DNA from 3 places in the Alcaligenes sp. NLF5-7 genome. Region 1 is predicted to be linked to each of the others. Evidence: predicted binding sites of a transcription regulator. Region 1 holds the regulator's gene; each other region holds the start of a gene.
What was found. The regulator HrcA, encoded in region 1, represses chaperone genes, less so after heat shock. The targets are predictions, from matches to a motif close to TTAGCACTCNNNNNNNNNGAGTGCTAA.
Positions count from the first base shown of each region.

Region 2: MID00_RS12045 (co-chaperone GroES) is a predicted target of HrcA. The motif match lies at 2,756-2,782, and genes of this name have one in related genera.
Region 3: rpoH (RNA polymerase sigma factor RpoH) is a predicted target of HrcA. The motif match lies at 1,833-1,859, and genes of this name have one in related genera.

Region 1 covers NZ_CP100755.1:2,963,642-2,969,851, reverse strand. The annotation lists gene dnaK (molecular chaperone DnaK) at 1-1,807, opposite strand, end outside; gene grpE (nucleotide exchange factor GrpE) at 1,993-2,583, opposite strand; gene hemH (ferrochelatase) at 2,700-3,785, opposite strand; gene hrcA (heat-inducible transcriptional repressor HrcA) at 3,849-4,862, opposite strand; gene MID00_RS13650 (NAD kinase) at 4,990-5,889, shown strand; gene recN (DNA repair protein RecN) at 5,896-6,210, shown strand, end outside.
Region 2 covers NZ_CP100755.1:2,623,955-2,630,164, reverse strand. The annotation lists gene iaaH (indoleacetamide hydrolase) at 1-1,204, shown strand, start outside; gene MID00_RS12055 (DUF1697 domain-containing protein) at 1,544-1,954, shown strand; gene MID00_RS12050 (aminoglycoside phosphotransferase family protein) at 1,989-2,522, opposite strand; gene MID00_RS12045 (co-chaperone GroES) at 2,843-3,130, shown strand; gene groL (chaperonin GroEL) at 3,165-4,811, shown strand; gene MID00_RS12035 (diacylglycerol kinase) at 4,966-5,349, shown strand; gene pyrF (orotidine-5'-phosphate decarboxylase) at 5,355-6,182, shown strand.
Region 3 covers NZ_CP100755.1:1,919,094-1,925,303, forward strand. The annotation lists gene MID00_RS08915 (S-(hydroxymethyl)glutathione dehydrogenase/class III alcohol dehydrogenase) at 1-635, shown strand, start outside; gene fghA (S-formylglutathione hydrolase) at 763-1,656, shown strand; gene rpoH (RNA polymerase sigma factor RpoH) at 1,943-2,839, shown strand; gene MID00_RS08930 (TonB-dependent copper receptor) at 3,091-5,142, opposite strand; gene MID00_RS08935 (DUF2946 family protein) at 5,241-5,678, opposite strand; gene MID00_RS08940 (cation:proton antiporter) at 5,962-6,210, shown strand, end outside.

The sequences.
Region 1 (6,210 bases):
TCTTCTCGCCCAGTTTCTGCGAGGCCACACCCAGTGCTTCCACCTTGGCGTCGATGGCTTCCTTATCGCCTTCTTTCAGGGTTTCTTCCAGATCAGCGATGGCCTTTTCGATGGCTTCTTTCTCTGCCGCTTCCAGCTTGTCGCCGTAGTCCGTCATGGACTTGCGGGTAGAGTGAATCAAGGCTTCGGCCTGGTTGCGTGCAACAGCCAGCTCAGCGATGCGGTGGTCTTCTGCTGCGTTGACCTCGGCATCTTTCACCATGCGCTCGATCTCCTCGTCGGACAAACCGGAGTTTGCCTTGATGGTGATCTTGTTCTCTTTGCCTGTGCCCTTGTCTTTGGCGGACACGTGCAAGATACCGTTGGCGTCGATGTCGAAGGTCACTTCAATCTGTGGCAGGCCACGTGCTGCTGGTGGAATGCCTTCCAGGTTGAACTCGCCCAGAGCCTTGTTACCGGCAGCGATTTCACGCTCGCCCTGGAACACCTTGATGGTCACAGCAGGCTGGTTATCGTCAGCCGTGGAGAACACTTGCGAGTGACGCGTAGGAATCGTGGTGTTCTTCTGGATCATCTTGGTCATGACGCCACCCAGGGTTTCAATACCCAGGGACAGAGGAGTCACGTCCAACAGCAAGACGTCGGTACGATCGCCGGACAACACGGAACCTTGAATGGCTGCACCAGCGGCCACGGCTTCGTCCGGGTTGATGTCTTTACGCGGATCACGGCCAAAGAACTCTTTAACGCGCTCTTGCACCTTGGGCATACGGCTCATGCCGCCGACCAGGATCACGTCGTCGATTTCCGAAACCTTCACGCCCGCATCCTTGATGGCAACACGGCAAGGCTCGATCGTGCGTTCGATCAGGTCCTCGACCAGCGCTTCCAGCTTGGAGCGAGTGATCTTCAGGTTCAAGTGCTTGGGACCGGAAGCGTCTGCCGTGATGTAAGGCAGGTTGATCTCGGTCTGCTGCGTGGAAGACAGTTCGATCTTGGCTTTTTCAGCGGACTCTTTCAGGCGCTGCAAGGCCAGCACGTCTTTGGACAGATCAACGCCGCTTTCTTTCTTGAACTCGTCGATGATGTAGTCGATGATGCGCTTGTCAAAGTCTTCGCCACCCAGGAAGGTGTCACCGTTGGTGGAGAGCACTTCAAATTGCTTCTCACCGTCGATATCGGCGATTTCGATGATGGACACGTCAAACGTACCGCCACCCAAGTCGTACACAGCGATCTTGCGATCACCCTTGTCAGCCTTGTCCAGACCAAAAGCCAAAGCTGCGGCGGTAGGCTCGTTGATGATGCGCTTGACTTCCAGACCGGCAATGCGGCCTGCATCCTTGGTTGCCTGACGCTGGCTGTCGTTAAAGTAAGCAGGCACGGTAATCACGGCCTCGGTTACTTCTTCGCCCAGGTAGTCTTCGGCAGTTTTCTTCATTTTGCGCAAGATGTCGGCGGACACTTGCTGAGGTGCCATCTTCTTGCCTTGAGCTTCCACCCATGCGTCGCCGTTGTCGGCGGCAGTGATGGTGTAAGGCACGTGCTCGATGTCTGTCTGAACTGCCTTTTCAGTGAACTTACGACCGATCAAGCGCTTGACAGCGAAGATAGTGTTGGTGGGGTTGGTGACAGCCTGGCGTTTGGCAGGAGCGCCAACCAGGATTTCGCCATCCTGCATGTAAGCCACGATGGAAGGGGTCGTACGACCGCCTTCGGCATTTTCGATAATACGAACCTGGTCGCCATCCAACACCGATACACAGCTATTGGTGGTTCCAAGGTCAATACCAATGATTTTGCCCATGATTTTTTACCTGACTAAAAGATTGATTGCGAAAGCAAATTATTTGATGAAATGCATATGGGGAACTCTGCGTGCATTTCAAGAGCAATGGCCTTATTTTTTTACTGTGCAAGCGGTTGATCCGAAAAAGCAGTCAAAAACGCCTTGATTCCGAACAGCCTGCGCGCACAGACAGGCTGGCTCTATTACTTGGGGGCCGACACCATCACCAAGGCCGGACGCAGCACGCGATCCGAAATGGTGTAGCCCTTTTGCAGCAACTGAGCCACTGCGCCTTCTTCAAACTCCGAAGGTACGGCCGAAATGGCTTGGTGCAGGTGCGGATCAAACTTGTCACCGGCTTGTGGAGCCACTTCTTTCAGGTTGTTGCGCTCAAAAGCCTTGTTCAGTTGACGCAAGGTAGTTTCCACGCCTTCTTTCCAGGCGTCCGTGCTTTGCTCGGTCTGGGCCAGAGCCGCTTCCAGGCTGTCACGCACGGGAATCAGGCTTTCAGCAAAGGACTCGGTGCCGAACTTGCGGGCTTTAGAGACATCATCCTCCGCACGGCGGCGAATGTTTTCCACCTCGGCCTTGGCACGCAGCAGCTGGTCGTAGTACTGCGACACTTTTTCCTGGGCCTGAGCCAACTCGGTGGCCAGATCAGCCGAACTTTCTTCGGGCTGCTGAGCCAAAATCTCTGGCTGCTCGTGCTCGGGGGTGCCCTGTTGTGCCTGTTCAGGCGTGTTTTCCGTCACTTCCCCGTCCAGAGGCTTATTGGGATCGGCATGTGTAGCCATTCGATGTATCTCCACTACAGAATTCGTTGATCGCATAAAAATGGGGGCATCTGCCCCCAGTTCAAGACCCGCCTGCATATTTTGCTGGCCAGCCCCTTGGAAAACGTCCAATACCGCTATCCGGCTGGCACCAGACGGCTGGGCAGCCAGCCTCCCAGATGCTGCACGGCCAGCCGTCCCAGGCCCTCAATCCATTGCGGATCGTCATTCAGGCAAGGTATGTAATGGAACTCGCGGCCACCTTCTTCCAGGAAAGCGTCGCGGCATTCCACCTGGATTTCTTCCAGCGTCTCCAGACAATCGGCCAGAAAACCGGGGCAGACGGCATCCACACGCCCCACCCCCTGCTTACCCCATTCGCGCAAGGTGGGCTCGGTATAGGGTTCCAGCCAGCGCTGCGCGCCAAAGCGACTTTGAAATGCCATATGCACTTCTACGGCAGGCTCATCCAGCGCCGCACGCAAGGCATCCGCCGTTTCTCGGCAGTCACGGTAATAAGGGTCGCCCAGTTCCACGCAGCGGCGCGGCAAGCCGTGAAAGCTCAATAACAGACGCTCTGGCTTGCCATGGTCATCCCAGTAGCGGCGTATCTGTGCCGCCAGCGGGCCAATGTAGTCCGGGTGCGTATGGTAACGCTTGAGGAAGCGCAGCTCAGGTTGATTGCGCTGTTTTCCAAGGTGCTCCGCCACGCAATCCACCGCCGTAGCCGTGGTGCTGGCTGCATACTGCGGGTACAGGGGCAAGCTCAAGATTCGTTCGCAACCCGCTGCTTTCAATTTATCCAGACCACTGGCAATGGACGGGTTGCCATAACGCATACCCAGCTCCACCTTCACATCATGACCTTGCGATTGCAGCAGCTCTTGCAGGCCATCTGCCTGTGCCTGGCTGTAGACCAGCAAGGGCGCGCCCTGTGGCAACCAGATATCCTTGTAGCGCGGTGCCAGCTTGCTGGGGCGGCGAGGCAAGATGAACAGACGCAGAATAATCTGCCAGAGCGGCTGGGGGATTTCAATGACACGGGGATCAGACAGGAATTCCCCCAGGTAGCGGCGAATGGACGCAGCATCGGGCCGGTCCGGCGTGCCCAGATTGACCAGCAAGATACCGATGGGCCCGGCCTCGCGTACCGGAGCCTGATCATTGAACATATCGGCGTCCTGCGATTCGGGCAAATAAGGAGAAGCAAACAACTTGGGCATGATGATTAGTACGTTAGACAGCCAGATTGCCCTCAGCCCAACAGCAGGCCGAAGGTCCATCCCTTAACTGGCAGAGTGATGGCTCAGGGCATTGGACAATAGCCGGGCCGTAATGTCCACGATAGGAATCACACGATCATACGCCATCCGCGATGGCCCGATCACACCCAGCGTCCCCACGACCTTGCCATCCACGCCATACGGCGCGGTAATGACGGACACATCATCCAAAGGTAAAAGCTGCGAATCCCCACCGATATAAATTTGCACGCCATCGGCCTGACTGGAGACATCGAGCAAGTGCAGCAGATCGGTTTTCTTCTCGAACAAGGAAAACAGACGGCGCAAACGATCCATGTCCGCCACCATCTCGGTCACGTTCAAAAGCTTGCTTTCACCGGCGATGACCACAGCTTCTTCGCTATCGGGCTGATGGCTGCCCACATCCACCGCCTGTTGCATCAGACGCGAAATATCCGCCTGCAAGGAGCTGAGCTCCTGTGACAAGGCCAGCTTGACCGACTCGAAGGACATGCCCGAGAAATGCTGATTGAAAAAGTTGCTGGCCTCGACCAGCTCCTGCTCCAGATAGTCGCGCGGCACAAACAGGATGCGGTTTTGCACATCACCATCCGGCGTGACGATAATCAGCAACACACGTTTGTCAGACAGACGAATAAATTCAATTTGCCTGAAGGTCTGGGCTTTTTTCGGCGCCAGCACCACACCGGCAAACTGCGACAGATTCGACAGCAAGGAAGCGGCAGAACTGACGGCCCGGTTGGGTTCGTCAAAAGGCAGGTACTGGCTAAGATTACGTGCATCGGGCCGCTCGAAACGCTCGGCAGCCAGGAGGCGATCCACAAACAGGCGATAGCCTTTGGGCGTAGGAATGCGCCCCGCCGAGGTGTGGGGGCTATGAATCAGGCCCAGGCCTTCCAGCTCGGCCATCACATTACGAATCGTGGCCGGGGAAAAATCAAAAATGGTCGATAAGGTACGGGACCCTACCGGCTGACCATCGGCGATGTAACGCTCGATCAGCACCTTCAACAAGGCATTTGCTCTGTCATCCATGTCGCGTACGTCACTTAAAAACACCAGCTCTGCATGATAAAGGGGAGAATCTTACAGCCAAGCCTAGAGTGGCAACTCTATAATCCACTGATCGCCATTATTTCATCAATCATAAGGTTTTCGCCCCATGCATTTCAAAACGGTTGCCATTGTTGGCAGATACCAGGACTCCGGCTTGGATGCGCCCATCCGATCGCTGGCTAAAACCCTGGTCAACACTGGTTGCTCGGTGCTGCTTGAGGCCACAACCGCCCAGAATGCCGGTATTACCGAATTCCCCATCGGCGATTATGCCCAAATTGGCGAGCGCGCCGATCTGGCTATCGTGATGGGCGGGGATGGCACCATGATAGGCGCTGCGCGCGAATTAGCCCACAGCAAGGTTCCCCTGATCGGGATCAACCACGGCCGCCTGGGCTTCATTACCGACATTCCCCTGGATGACGCCAACGACGCCTTGCTGCGCGTGCTGAAAGGCGAATACGACATTGAAGAGCGCTCCATGCTGGAAGGCCGCGTGGTGCGTGACGGGCAAGTGCTGTATTCAGGCGTGGCCCTGAACGATGTGGTCATCAACCGTGCCGGGCGCGGCGGCATGATCGAGCTGCGTGTCGAGCTTGACGGCGTATTCATGTACCGCCAGCGCTCCGACGGCCTGATCATCTCCACCCCCACGGGCTCCACGGCCTATGCGCTGGCGGCTAGTGGTCCCTTGCTGCACCCTTCCCTGAAGGCATTTTTGCTGGTCCCCGTTGCTCCGCAAACCCTGTCGCACCGCCCTATCGTGCTACCCGACACAGGCACCCTGAACTTGACCATTACGGCCCTGGGCCGGGTGGAATCGGGTGGCAGCGTGCACTTTGACATGCAAACCTGGTCGGACTGTCAGCAGGGAGACCGCATTGACGTGCGTCGCTCCCAGGACACCATTCGCTTTATCCATCCCAAGGGCTACAGCTTTTTTTCCACCCTGCGTCAGAAGCTGGGCTGGAATCACATCCCTTTGCCTAACGACGAAAACGAATAAACCCCTATGCTCCGTACCCTGCACGTTCGAGACTTTGTGATCGTGGATCAAGCCACGATTGATTTCGACTCCGGCTTCACGGTTTTTTCCGGGGAGACCGGCGCTGGTAAATCCATTCTGATTGACGCGCTCTCCCTGGTGCTGGGGGCACGCGGCGATGCCAAAGCCATCCGCGAGGGCTGTCCGCGCACTGAAGTCAGCGCGCACTTCGATTGTGAACAAGACATTCAAAGCTGGCTGCGCGAGCGTGACTTCGATGTCGCGGACGAGTTGATCTTGCGTCGACTGATCGACCTGCAAGGTCGCAACCGCAGCTACATC
Region 2 (6,210 bases), 340 kb from region 1:
GCCTTTGGTGATGAAAGACAACCTGAACACCACGGACATGCCCACCACGTCCAGCACCGGCGCCCTGCAAGGTCGCGTGCCGCTGAAAGATGCAGATGTAGTCGCACAATTGCGCAAGGCCGGTGCCGTGCTGCCCGCCAAGTCCGTGATGCACGAACTGGCTTTTGGGATTACGACCAATAACGCCACTACGGGCCCCAGTCGCAACCCTTATGATCCAAGTCGTATTCCCGGCGGCTCTTCCGGTGGCACTGCAACGGTTGTGGCAGCTCGTCAGTTTCCAGCTGGCTTGGGCACGGATACGGGCGCTTCGGTGCGTTTACCTGCCGCGCTTTGCGGCCTGTACGGTTTCCGTCCTACAGTGGGCCGTTATTCGGGCCAGGGCATTGTGCCCTTGTCCCCTACCCGCGATACAGCAGGCCCCATGACTCGCAGTCTGGCTGACATCAGCTTGCTGGACAGCCTGCTCTGCCAGAAGACCCCTACTGTGATTGCCACTCCTTCCTTGAAGGAACTGCGTCTGGGCGTACCCCGTGACAGCTTCTGGAAAGATATGGATGCCGGTGTGGCCGACGTGACCCTGGCATTTCTGGATGATTTGCAAAAAGCCGGTGTCACGCTGGTCGATGTAGACCTGTCTCCGGTTCTGAAGATCAATGCCCGCGTCGGCATGCCGATTGTGCTGTATGAAACCTTGCAGAACCTGCCTTTGTACCTGGCCGAAAACAAGTACGACATTAGCTTGGACGAGTTGATTGCGGGCATTCACAGCCCCGATGTGAAAGAGATTTTCGACGCCATTACGGGCGACTACACCATCAGCCAGGAAGCCTACGAAGAAGCGCTGAATGTAAACCGCCCCCTGATGCAACAGGCCTATGCAGACCTGCTGCGCCAGTCCAATGTCAGTGGCTTGATCTTCCCGACCAGCCCGCTGACCGCCTGCCCGATTGGCGATGATGAAAGCACCATGATGAACGGCAAGGCAGTGCCTACCTTCAACACCTACATCTCGCGTACCGACTTGGGTTCGAACCTGGGCGCACCGGGCATTTCCCTGCCTATCGGTCTGTCGGGCGGTTTGCCGGTGGGGATGCTGATTGAAGCGGGTATCGGTGCAGATGATCAGTTGCTGGCTCTTTGCCGGGCGATTGATCCTTTGCTGCCAACGACACCGGCACCGGATTTGAGCAAACGGGCATAAACGACGTAAAGACGGATTAAGCAATCTGCAGGCTACTGCACCAGGCTGAATAATTCGCCACATTCAAATGCCATCAGCCCAACAAGAAACAGGCCGAATTCCTAGGGAAATCGGCCTGTTTTTTTGATGAGGCTCCTCACGAAGGCGTCATGCGCCCGGGTCCGTATTACCGCCAAACCGCCGACGCAACATCTGCACCAACCAGCCGTGATGCTCACACAGAGCAGACTGACGAGCCTTGAAAACCAAACTCACTACTGTTTTTTAACACAGCATAAAATGGCGCACTGAAACTCCCGCCCGCACGGCAACACCCCAACCTCACGGCCAGCACACACCATGAATACACAGATTCTTTTATTGCGCGGCCTCATGCCTACCGGCAAGAACAAGCTGGGCGGAGATATTCAGGTTATCGCCCGAACACCGACTTATTTCATGCGGGTGATGGCGAACAATCCTTTCAAGGACGAAAGCCCCAGCCAGCTATATTTCACCCTGCTGCGCTCCCCAGCAGACAGCGCCTTACTCCATGCCTTCCACGCCCTGGAGCACGCACCGGATCAGGTCCGCATCATTGATGACATCGTCTATATAGTGTGCGCAACCCGGTATCGAGACCTGAAAGCCAACAATAATTTCATCGAGAGAAAGCTCAAGGTCGTTGCGACGACACGCAACTTCACCACCATGAGCAAGCTGATCGCCTTGAGTACGGGTAATGAAATAATGATGAACCCCTCAAGCTAAGGCCTGTCGAGCCAGATCTGCAACGGCCAACTCTTTATTGGCCTCGGTGCGCATCCCCGTGCAGAACGACCTGATCACGCTGATCTCGCAGCAGCTCATTGGCCACTAGTGCGCATTCAGCCATCAGACCGCCCTCTTGCTGCGCCATCGGTGCCAGCGATTCAAAAAAATCGCTCAGGGGGCGCAAATTGTCAGGTGGGGCCGAAGGTCGGTTTGAATGCAATTGTTCAAGGGCACGGCAGATACAGGTCGTCGCTGCATCATCTTCCCCTTCTAAAGCCATGCGCAATAAGTCCCTGGAGCCCGTTGCACGCTCCATCAGCAACGCTCCAGAGTCTGGGTCCAGCGCATATACATGCGCCGCGCCATCGCCAGCCCACCATTGCAGCACTTGGCCGCCGATACGCTCATCAAGATCTCGTGTGATTTTGATCATCGCCGGCTGCCCCTCCAACTTCCCGGTCAGCCGCACGGGCATCAGATCGCTGGTCGCAGTGCTGAAAGGCTTGCCAGCGGCCTGAGCCCCCCAGCGTTGGAGAAAGACATTGAATAGGTTGAAGTTGGACATTGCGCTGGTTTTCGTGGAAATCTCTTTAGACAAAAGAAAGCCTGGCGTTCGATCATGCCCGACCGCTCATGATCGAAAGCGCCCAGCTTAACTGAGCTTGCCTTATGAATGTGAGCCCAAGTTCAGACACGCACCAGAACCCGGCGTTTCCCTCCCCCCTACTTCACGCCCCAGGACAAATATGTAACAGCCTGACCCTGGTGCTCTTGAAATTAGAAAAGTCGTCCCTATAATTAGCACTCGAAGGGGTTGAGTGCTAAAACGCCTCGCCCCCACAATCGGACCAACAACTAAAGTCATCTTTAAACAGGAGTTTCTCCATGGCACTGCGTCCTTTGAACGATCGTGTGATCGTCAAGCGTCTGGACAACGAACGCACCACCGCTTCCGGTATCGTTATCCCCGAGAGCGCGACTGAAAAGCCCGATCAAGGCGAAATCCTGGCCGTTGGCCCCGGTAAGAAAACCGAGGACGGCAAGGTTCTGGCGCTGGATCTGAAGGTCGGCGACAAAGTTCTGTTTGGCAAATACTCCGGCCAGGCCGTCAAGATCGACGGCGAAGAGCTGCTGGTGATCCGCGAAGAAGAAATCTTCGCCGTGATCGAATAAGTACCGCCAACGAAAATTCAATAGGATTCAAACCATGACCGCAAAACAAGTTTACTTCGGCGACGACGCACGTACCCGCATCGTACGCGGCGTCAATATTCTGGCTAACGCTGTTAAGACCACCATGGGCCCCAAAGGCCGTAACGTTGTTCTGGACCGCTCTTTCGGCGCTCCTACCGTTACTAAAGACGGTGTGTCCGTTGCCAAAGAAATCGAACTGAAAGACAAGTTCGAGAACATCGGTGCTCAACTGGTTAAAGAAGTTGCTTCCAAAACTTCCGACAACGCCGGTGACGGTACCACTACCGCTACTGTGCTGGCCCAAGCCATCGTTGAAGAAGGCCTGAAGTTTGTTGCCGCAGGCATCAACCCAATGGACCTGAAGCGCGGTATCGACAAGGCTGTTGGCGTTGTGGTTGACGAACTGCGTCAACTGTCCCGTCCTTGCACCACCAGCAAAGAAATTGCTCAGGTCGGTTCCATTTCCGCCAACAGCGACCACTCCATTGGTGAGATCATCGCCAATGCCATGGACAAAGTGGGCAAAGAAGGCGTAATTACCGTTGAAGACGGCAAGTCCCTGGAAAACGAACTGGACGTGGTCGAAGGTATGCAGTTTGACCGCGGCTACCTGTCCCCTTACTTCATCAACAACGCTGACAAGCAAGTTGCTGTTCTGGACGATCCGTTTGTTCTGATTTTCGACAAGAAAATCTCCAACATCCGTGACCTGCTGCCCGTACTGGAGCAAGTTGCCAAGACCAGCCGTCCTTTGCTGATCGTTGCTGAAGATGTGGAAGGCGAAGCCCTGGCTACTCTGGTTGTGAACAACATCCGTGGCATTCTGAAGACTACCGCCGTTAAAGCTCCTGGCTTTGGCGATCGTCGCAAAGCCATGCTGGAAGACATCGCTATCCTGACTGGCGGTACCGTGATCTCCGAAGAAACCGGTATGTCCCTGGAAAAAGCGACTCTGGACGACCTGGGTCAGGCCAAGCGCATTGAAGTGGCCAAAGAAAACACCACGATCATCGACGGCGCTGGCAACGGCACCGACATCGAAGCTCGCGTGAAACAAATCCGCGTTCAGATCGACGAGTCCACTTCCGACTACGACCGTGAAAAACTGCAAGAGCGCGTGGCCAAGCTGGCTGGCGGTGTTGCCGTGATTCGCGTTGGCGCTGCCACCGAAGTCGAAATGAAAGAGAAGAAAGCCCGCGTTGAAGACGCCCTGCACGCTACTCGCGCAGCCGTCGAAGAAGGTATCGTTCCTGGCGGTGGCGTTGCACTGATTCGTGCCCGCGCAGCTGTTGCCCAACTGAAAGGCGACAACACCGACCAAGACGCCGGTATCAAGCTGATCCTGCGTGCTATCGAAGCTCCTTTGCGCACCATCGTTTCCAACGCCGGCGAAGAAGCCAGCGTGGTTGTTAACCAAGTGGCCAGCGGCACCGGCACCTACGGTTACAACGCTGCTACTGGCGAATACGGTGACCTGGTCGAGCAAGGCGTTCTGGACCCAACCAAGGTGACTCGCACTGCCCTGCAAAACGCAGCTTCGATCGCCAGCCTGTTGCTGACCACCGAAGTGGCCGTGACCGAAATCGTGGAAGACAAACCTGCTCCAGCCATGCCTGACATGGGTGGCATGGGCGGCATGGGTGGTATGGGCGGCTTCTAAGCCACTTATCAGCACCCCGATCCGGGCGGAAATTGATCACTTCTGCCCTGATCGCCACGCTTTTAGTACAAAAACCGGATGGATTTTTCCATCCGGTTTTTTTTCGCCCAAGCAAACCCCTATAATCAGGGCACTTCAATCTGCAGCGTCCTTCATGTCAGACTCTCCATTCAAAAGCAAAGGCGGTGTTGGTCGCCTGTTCAATGCCCTGCGCTACTCCAGCCAGGGCCTGGCCGCTGCCCTGCGCCATGAGGCTGCCTTTCGCCAGGAACTGGCGCTGGCTGTCATCCTGACGCCACTGGCATTCTGGCTGGGGCAAACCCCGGCGGAGATTCTGGTCCTGCTGGGCACACTAGTCTTTGTGCTGGTGGTGGAGCTGCTGAACTCGGCCCTGGAGGCCCTGGCCGACACGATTACCCTGGAGCACCACCCCTTGATCGGGCGGGCCAAGGATCTGGCCAGTGCTGCCGTGCTGCTGTCCCTTATTTTTGCTGGTGCCGTCTGGCTCAGCTTTTTGTATAGCCGTTTACTTTCCTGATTCCCATGACATTCATAGAAAAACTGAACCGTGCCTGGACGGACAACCAATCCATGCTGATGGTGGGTCTGGACCCAGACCCTGCCCGCCTGCCTTTGGAGCTGGCCAGCAAACCCGGCGCGATTTATGAGTTCTGCAAAGCGATTGTGGACGTCACCGCCGACTACACCTGCGGCATCAAACCACAGATTGCCTACTTTGCCGCTCAGGGTGCCGAGGATCAGTTGCAAGACCTGTGCGACTACATTCGCAGCCGCTACCCTCACCTGCCCATCGTGCTCGATGCCAAGCGTGGGGACGTGGGTTCGACAGCCGAGCAGTACGCACGCGAAGCCTTTGAGCGCTACCGCGCAGACGCCGTCACCGTCAGCCCCTACATGGGCTTTGACTCGGTAGAGCCGTACCTGGAGCACAAGGACAAGGGCGTGATCGTGCTGTGCCGCACCTCCAACCCTGGTGGCTCGGACCTGCAATTCATGGAAATGGCCGACGGTACCCCGTTGTACCTGCACGTAGCCAGCCTGGTGGCAGAGAAATGGAATACAAACGGCCAATGTGCTTTGGTGGTGGGCGCAACCTTCCCCGAGGAAATTGGCAAGGTACGTGCCCGTATTGGCGATATGCCTTTGCTGGTGCCCGGCATTGGCGCACAAGGTGGCGATGTGGTCGCCACCGTTGCTGCTGGTATGGACTCGCACGGTAACGGCATGATGATCAACTCGTCGCGCGCCATTCTGTACGCCAGCCGTGGCGATGACTGGCGTGATGCGGCACAAGCTGCAGCGATTGCTACGCGCAATGCGATTAATGATGCGCGCAACAAGCAGCGTTGATTGATGGCCCTCCCGGCTTGTCGAACAA
Region 3 (6,210 bases), 1.0 Mb from region 1:
ACGCACCTTTCGACAAGGTGTGCTACATCGGCTGTGGCGTGACTACCGGTTTGGGCGCTGTGCTGTTCACCGCCAAGGTGGAAGCGGGCGCTAACGTGGTGGTGTTCGGTTTGGGCGGTATTGGCCTGAACGTGATCCAGGGCGCCAAGATGGTCGGCGCTGGCAAGATCATCGGAGTGGACATCAACCCCGAGCGCGAAGCCATGGCTCGCCAGTTTGGCATGACCGATTTCGTGAACCCCAATGAGGTTGAAAACGTGGTCGACCACATTATTCAACTGACTGACGGCGGCGCGGATTACTCCTTCGAATGTATCGGCAACACCAAGGTGATGCGTCAGGCACTGGAGTGCTGCCACCGCGGCTGGGGCCAGTCCATCATTATTGGTGTGGCCGAAGCCGGTGCCGAAATCTCCACCCGACCGTTCCAGCTGGTCACAGGTCGCGAATGGAAGGGCTCTGCCTTTGGTGGCGCTCGTGGCCGTACCGACGTCCCGACCATTGTGGACTGGTACATGGATGGCAAGATCAATATCGACGATCTGATCACCCACACCTTGCCGCTGGAGCGCATCAACGAAGGCTTTGACCTGATGAATGCCGGTAAATCCATCCGTTCGGTGGTGATGTACTGATAGACGTCGCTTGAGAAGGGCGCAGGCAGTCGCCTGCACTCTTTATCCCGGTTTCAGAGCTCGTATGCTGCCCTTGGGCGTGCCACGGGCTTTGGGCCGGATCTGCAATTGAGAACACGAGGGGGCTATGACTCAGACACTGGAACTGCTCAACGAACACCGCTGTTTTAATGGTTGGCAGCGCTACTACCAACACGCTTCGCAGACAATTGGCCTGCCCATGCGTTTTTCTGTGTACATGCCGCCGCAACTACAGGCCAGCGCTCAGAAAGGGGCTGCCAGCCTGGCAGAGGCTATCGGGCAAGGCCGTGTGCCTGTGCTGTTTTTTCTGGCCGGCCTGACCTGCACGGAAGAAACCTTCATGATCAAGGCCGGTGCCCAGCGTTACGCTGCCGAGCACGGCATCATGCTGGTCACTCCTGATACCAGCCCGCGTGGTGCTGGCGTGGACGGGGAGGACGATGGCTGGGATCTGGGAACCGGTGCCGGTTTCTATCTGGATGCCACTGAGTCCGGCTGGAGCAAGAATTACCGCATGGAAAGCTATGTGACCCAGGAGCTGTTTGATCTGGTCACGACCATCTTGCCCGGCGACGCCCGCCGTGTCGGTATCTTTGGTCACTCCATGGGCGGGCACGGTGCCTTGACGCTGGCTTTGCGCCACCCTGGCAAGTACCGCTCCGTGTCGGCCTTTGCGCCCATTGCGGCGCCGACCCGCTGCCCTTGGGGCGAAAAGGCCTTTGGTGCCTATTTGGGTCAGGATCGCCAGGCTTGGGAACAACACGACGCCAGTGCCCTGATGGCCAAGACCAGTACGCCGTATCCTGCCGGTATCTTGGTGGACCAGGGCTTGAGCGATGCCTTTCTGGCCGAACAACTGTATCCGGAAGTATTCGAGCAGGCGTGCGAGCAGGCCAAACAGCCTTTGACCCTGCGCCGTCACGACGGCTATGACCACGGCTACTATTTCATCTCGACCTTCATTCAGGACCATCTGAATTTCCACGCCGAGCGACTGTGATCGCTGGATAAACAAGGTCGCACTTTGTTATTTTCAGGTGGGCGTTAAAGCGTTACTCTCAGGCAGCCACGGTTTTTTGCCTGTTTGTGGCGTCCTGCCCACCGATTTGCCGCAGTTTTCCCTCAAGTAGTGAACTTTTTCTTGCTGCGACGCTCTTATTCCTGTACTCGAAATTTTTAGCACTCCAGACCATCGAGTGCTAAACTCAATGATTGTTGAAATACGTTTTCTGCGGTTTGAGAGCCTTGTTTAGTGCTCTCGCCGGCTGACTTTTGAAGGATTTTCCATGACACAACAAGCGAACGCTTTGGCCCTGACGTCTGGTAATGAACTCGTCGCCGCCGTGTCTAATCCAGGCGCACTGGGGACGATCGAAGCGTATATTTCTGCTGTTAACCGCCTGCCCATGCTCAGCGCCGAACGCGAAACCGAGCTGGGTCAGCGCCTGCGCGACCAGGATGACCTGGATGCTGCGCGTGAACTGATTTTGTCGCACCTGCGTCTGGTGGTCTCCATTGCCCGCCAGTACCTGGGTTACGGCTTGCCGCATGCCGACCTGATTCAGGAAGGTAACGTGGGCCTGATGAAGGCCGTCAAACGCTTTGACCCCGATCGCGGTGTACGTCTGGTGTCCTTTGCCGTGCACTGGATCAAGGCCGAGATCCACGAATATGTCGTGCGCAACTGGCGCATGGTGAAAGTGGCCACCACCAAGGCCCAACGCAAACTGTTTTTCAATCTGCGCCGCATGCGTCCGGACGGTCAAACGCTGGATACGGCCCAGGTAGACGCGATTGCACGTGAACTCGATGTGCGTCCTCAGGACGTCAGCGAGATGGAAGTGCGTCTGTCCGGTCACGATATGGCCCTGGAAGCCCCGGCCAACGACGACGATGACAATTTCGCGCCTATCTCCTACCTGTCCGATGAAGGACACGAGGAACCCACACGCGTGCTGGAGCGTCGTGCCCAGGATATGCTGGAAGGCAGCGGCCTGGAAGAAGCGATCGACACGCTGGACGAGCGTTCGCAGCGCATTGTGCGCGCCCGCTGGTTGCAGGACGATGGCGGTGCCACCTTGCACGATCTGGCCGCCGAATTCGGCGTGTCGGCAGAGCGTATCCGTCAGATCGAAGTGGCGGCGTTCAAGAAGCTGCGCGTCGCCTTGGCGCCTGCGGCTTGAGTCGTTTTAAAGAGTTACAACTTTTTGGGGGAATCCGAAGAACTTAAGCTGATTTTCGCGGACTAAACAATACATTTGCTGATTTTTGCCACCTATGCAATTCGGCATTTGCGCATCCGCTTCGGCTTCTCCTCTTCCCCTCCCTTTTGAAGCGGATGTTTACGGGACACCAGCTAGGTGTCCCTTTTTTTTGTCCTGATTTTTCAGCTGTTTTGCCTGCCGAGTCAGCCCGACCCAGTAGGCAAAATCGATCAGAAGGTCAAAGCGGCACGCAGCCAGACGGTGCGGCCAGGATCATTAAAGCGGCTTGCTGCGCCAAAACCAAAACCACTGTTCCCGGCCAGATTCAGGTGTTCGCCGTAAGTCTTGTCGAACACATTATCCACACCGGCAGTCAGGGACAGATTGCGGTTGATCTTGTAGCCGCCATACAGCGACAAGGTACTGAAACCACCTGTAGGCCCGAAGTCGTAACCCACCACATTCCCTTGTCCCTGCGAATAGCGATTTTGCTTGGCTACAATGCGCCAGACACCGCCGGCAGACCAGGGGCCTTGCACATAATCCGCTGTCAGGCGCAGATCGAGCGGGGGCATTTGCGGCAGGGCTCGGCCATCCGTACTGTTACGGCCCCAGGCGTAGGCCAGGCTGCCGCCCAAAGTCCAGTTGGGCGTCGCTTTCCAGTCCGCACCCAATTCGCCACCCATGATGCGGGCCTTGACGTTTCTGGCCTGGGTTTTCATGCCCATCATGCCACCGGGCAGGTAGTCGAACAGGATGTAATCCTGGATCTGGCCAATATAGGCAGAGGCCCAGGCCGAGACCGTTTCATCCTTGTACTGAGCACCAAAATCCAGCTGTGTGGTCTTTTCAGGCTGAATGCCCAGGAAGGCACTGGCGCTACCTTGCGGGCCGCTGGCCGGGGAAATCAGCTCCCAGTAGTCCGGCATGCGTTGGACATGGCCAATACCGGCGTACAGGCTCAAGGGCAGGGAATCCAGATCATGCTCGATACGCAGGAAAGCACTGGGCAGGGTTTCTCTACGGCGCTCGTTCGCACCGGGGTTGGGCTTGCTCATCATGCCACTGCCCAGGCTGGGTCGCAGGTCGCGGGCACTGGCCCAATCCAGACGTGCGCCACCAATCAAACGGCTGGCGTCGTTCAGGTCCCAACGGGCTTCGGTGAACAGACCAATATTGTCGAACTCGGCATCTTTCACCCAATCCTGATCGCGGTAGTCCTGCATGCCCATGCCACTGCGTTTGCGATGGCGGCTGCGCATCAAATCGGCACCTGTGGTCAAGGTCAGGTCCTCGCTCAAGGCCCAGTCCATGCTTAGACGGCCACCCCAGGTCAGGCGGTCCACATTGGAGGCCATAGGCATGGACATGCCTCCTCCCGGTTTGAAGGTGCGCAGCCCGTAGTTGTCCATCACGTGATCGGCGTAGTTGTAGTAGAGCTGGGCCTCTACATTGCGCAGCACGCCTTCGTGCATATCCTTCTTGAAACGCAGACCCAAGGTTTCACGCTTGAATTTTGTGCCATCCATGCCACGACCAGCATAGCGGGCATAGCCGTCGCCTGTGCCTGCACTGAGCTCCAGCAAGGTATTGGCATCCGGCGTCAGGCCAATGGCGACGTCCGTATTCCATTTCTTCCAGCGCGAGGGCACACGTTCGCCATCACCGTCCTTGTAGTCCTGAGCGCGATCTTGATTGGCAGTCAGGCGGGCATAGTAAGAGGCATTGCCAGCCGCAAAGTCCACATTGCCTGCGTGACGGCCAGCCGAACCGCCCAGAATACTGGCGTCCAGCGTGGCGTCGTTCTCGGTAAAGCCGGGCGCTTTGCGCTCGAAGCGTACCGTTCCGGCAGAAGCACCCGGGCCCCAGCGCACGCTTTGAGGGCCCTTGATGATGGTCAGTTCATCAAAGGATTGGGGCGAAATGTAGGAGGTCGGCGCATCCATGCGTGACGGGCAGGCACCGGGCATGGAGCTGCCATTGGTCAGCACATTCAGACGCGAGCCAAACATGCCGCGCAGCACCGGGTCCCCGTTGCTGCCGCCATTACGAATGGCCGCAAAGCCAGGAATGGTTTTCAAGTAGTCCGTGCCGTCGCTGGCAGGCAAGGGCAGGCGGGGCAGTTTGGGGTTGGTGCTGAACTGCAAAGGGGATTCAGGAGCCACTCCGGTCACTACGATAGGGCTGAGTTGTTCAATAACGGTGGATTGGGCCAGGGCAATAGAAGGCACGCAGGCCAGCACACCGGCGCTGATCAGGCCGGGGTTTATTAATTTCTTCATGACTAAATTCCGAAGAGCAGCCGTCGTCCAGCGGCAAACCCGCTTGGGCGATGGCAACAAAGGAGAAAAGGCGTGGCGGCAGAGCCGAACGCGGGGAATCAGGCAGGAAGAAGAGAGGGTGGGGCGCGTTGCCCCACAGGCGGGCCACGAATAAAGGCCTGCGCCAGAGCGGGGCTAAGAGGGGGAAGCAGCAAGGGCCGGAACTGGCCCAGGCTCAAAGGCGTGACGATAGCAATCGGCGCGGGCGTCAATGCGGCTTGCAGCATGACGCAGAACGGACAGGTGGCGCTGGTGGTAGCCTCGTCCGAATGGGACGTGGTGTCCTCTCCTAACAAGGCCGCCCAGTGCTGAATCATTTCAGGGGGAAGGCTTTGTCCTGAAGGTAGACAGAAGGCCAGCGCATACCCCTGATCTGTCTGCTTGGGCATATAGCCCGCAGGGACCATGCCGCGCAGCACCACAGCCAGCAACAACAAGCACAGGCCCAGACGATGGGGCCAGTGAGTCGCAGCGAGGAAGGTGCGCGGGAAATTCATGATGCGAAAGTATAACGAGTTATGTCAGACGTGAACTTGCGCTGGCGCAGATTTTGGCTTGCCGCCGTATCACCGTCCATTTGTGTTTCTGAATGCGGGTCCATAGGCCAAAAAACGTAAATTTTGCGAGAAAAAGATAATTCGGCGGCTGTGTGTCCGGAAAAAGGCGCTATTCTGATTCATGCGGAAAGCGGGGGGATTTTCCGTGCCGATCTGGCCTGCCCATGCCTGAATGCGTATGTACATGCCGATCGACTCAATGCCGATGACAAAGGATGTCGCGATGCAGATTGGGCAGTTTGTTTTTGGGTTGGCAGGCCTGCTGGGGCTGGTTGCCTTTATGCCGCCTTTGGCTGGACGCTTGCGACTGCCGTACTCCGTACTTCTGGCCTTGATCGGCTTTGCGCTGGGCATTTTGCTACACCTGCATGCCTGGGCGCCCAAGATGGTGTCCGACTTCCTGGATACCTTGCAGGCCTTTGACATCTCCTCCGAGACCTTTCTCTACGCTTTCCTGCCCATCCTGCTGTTC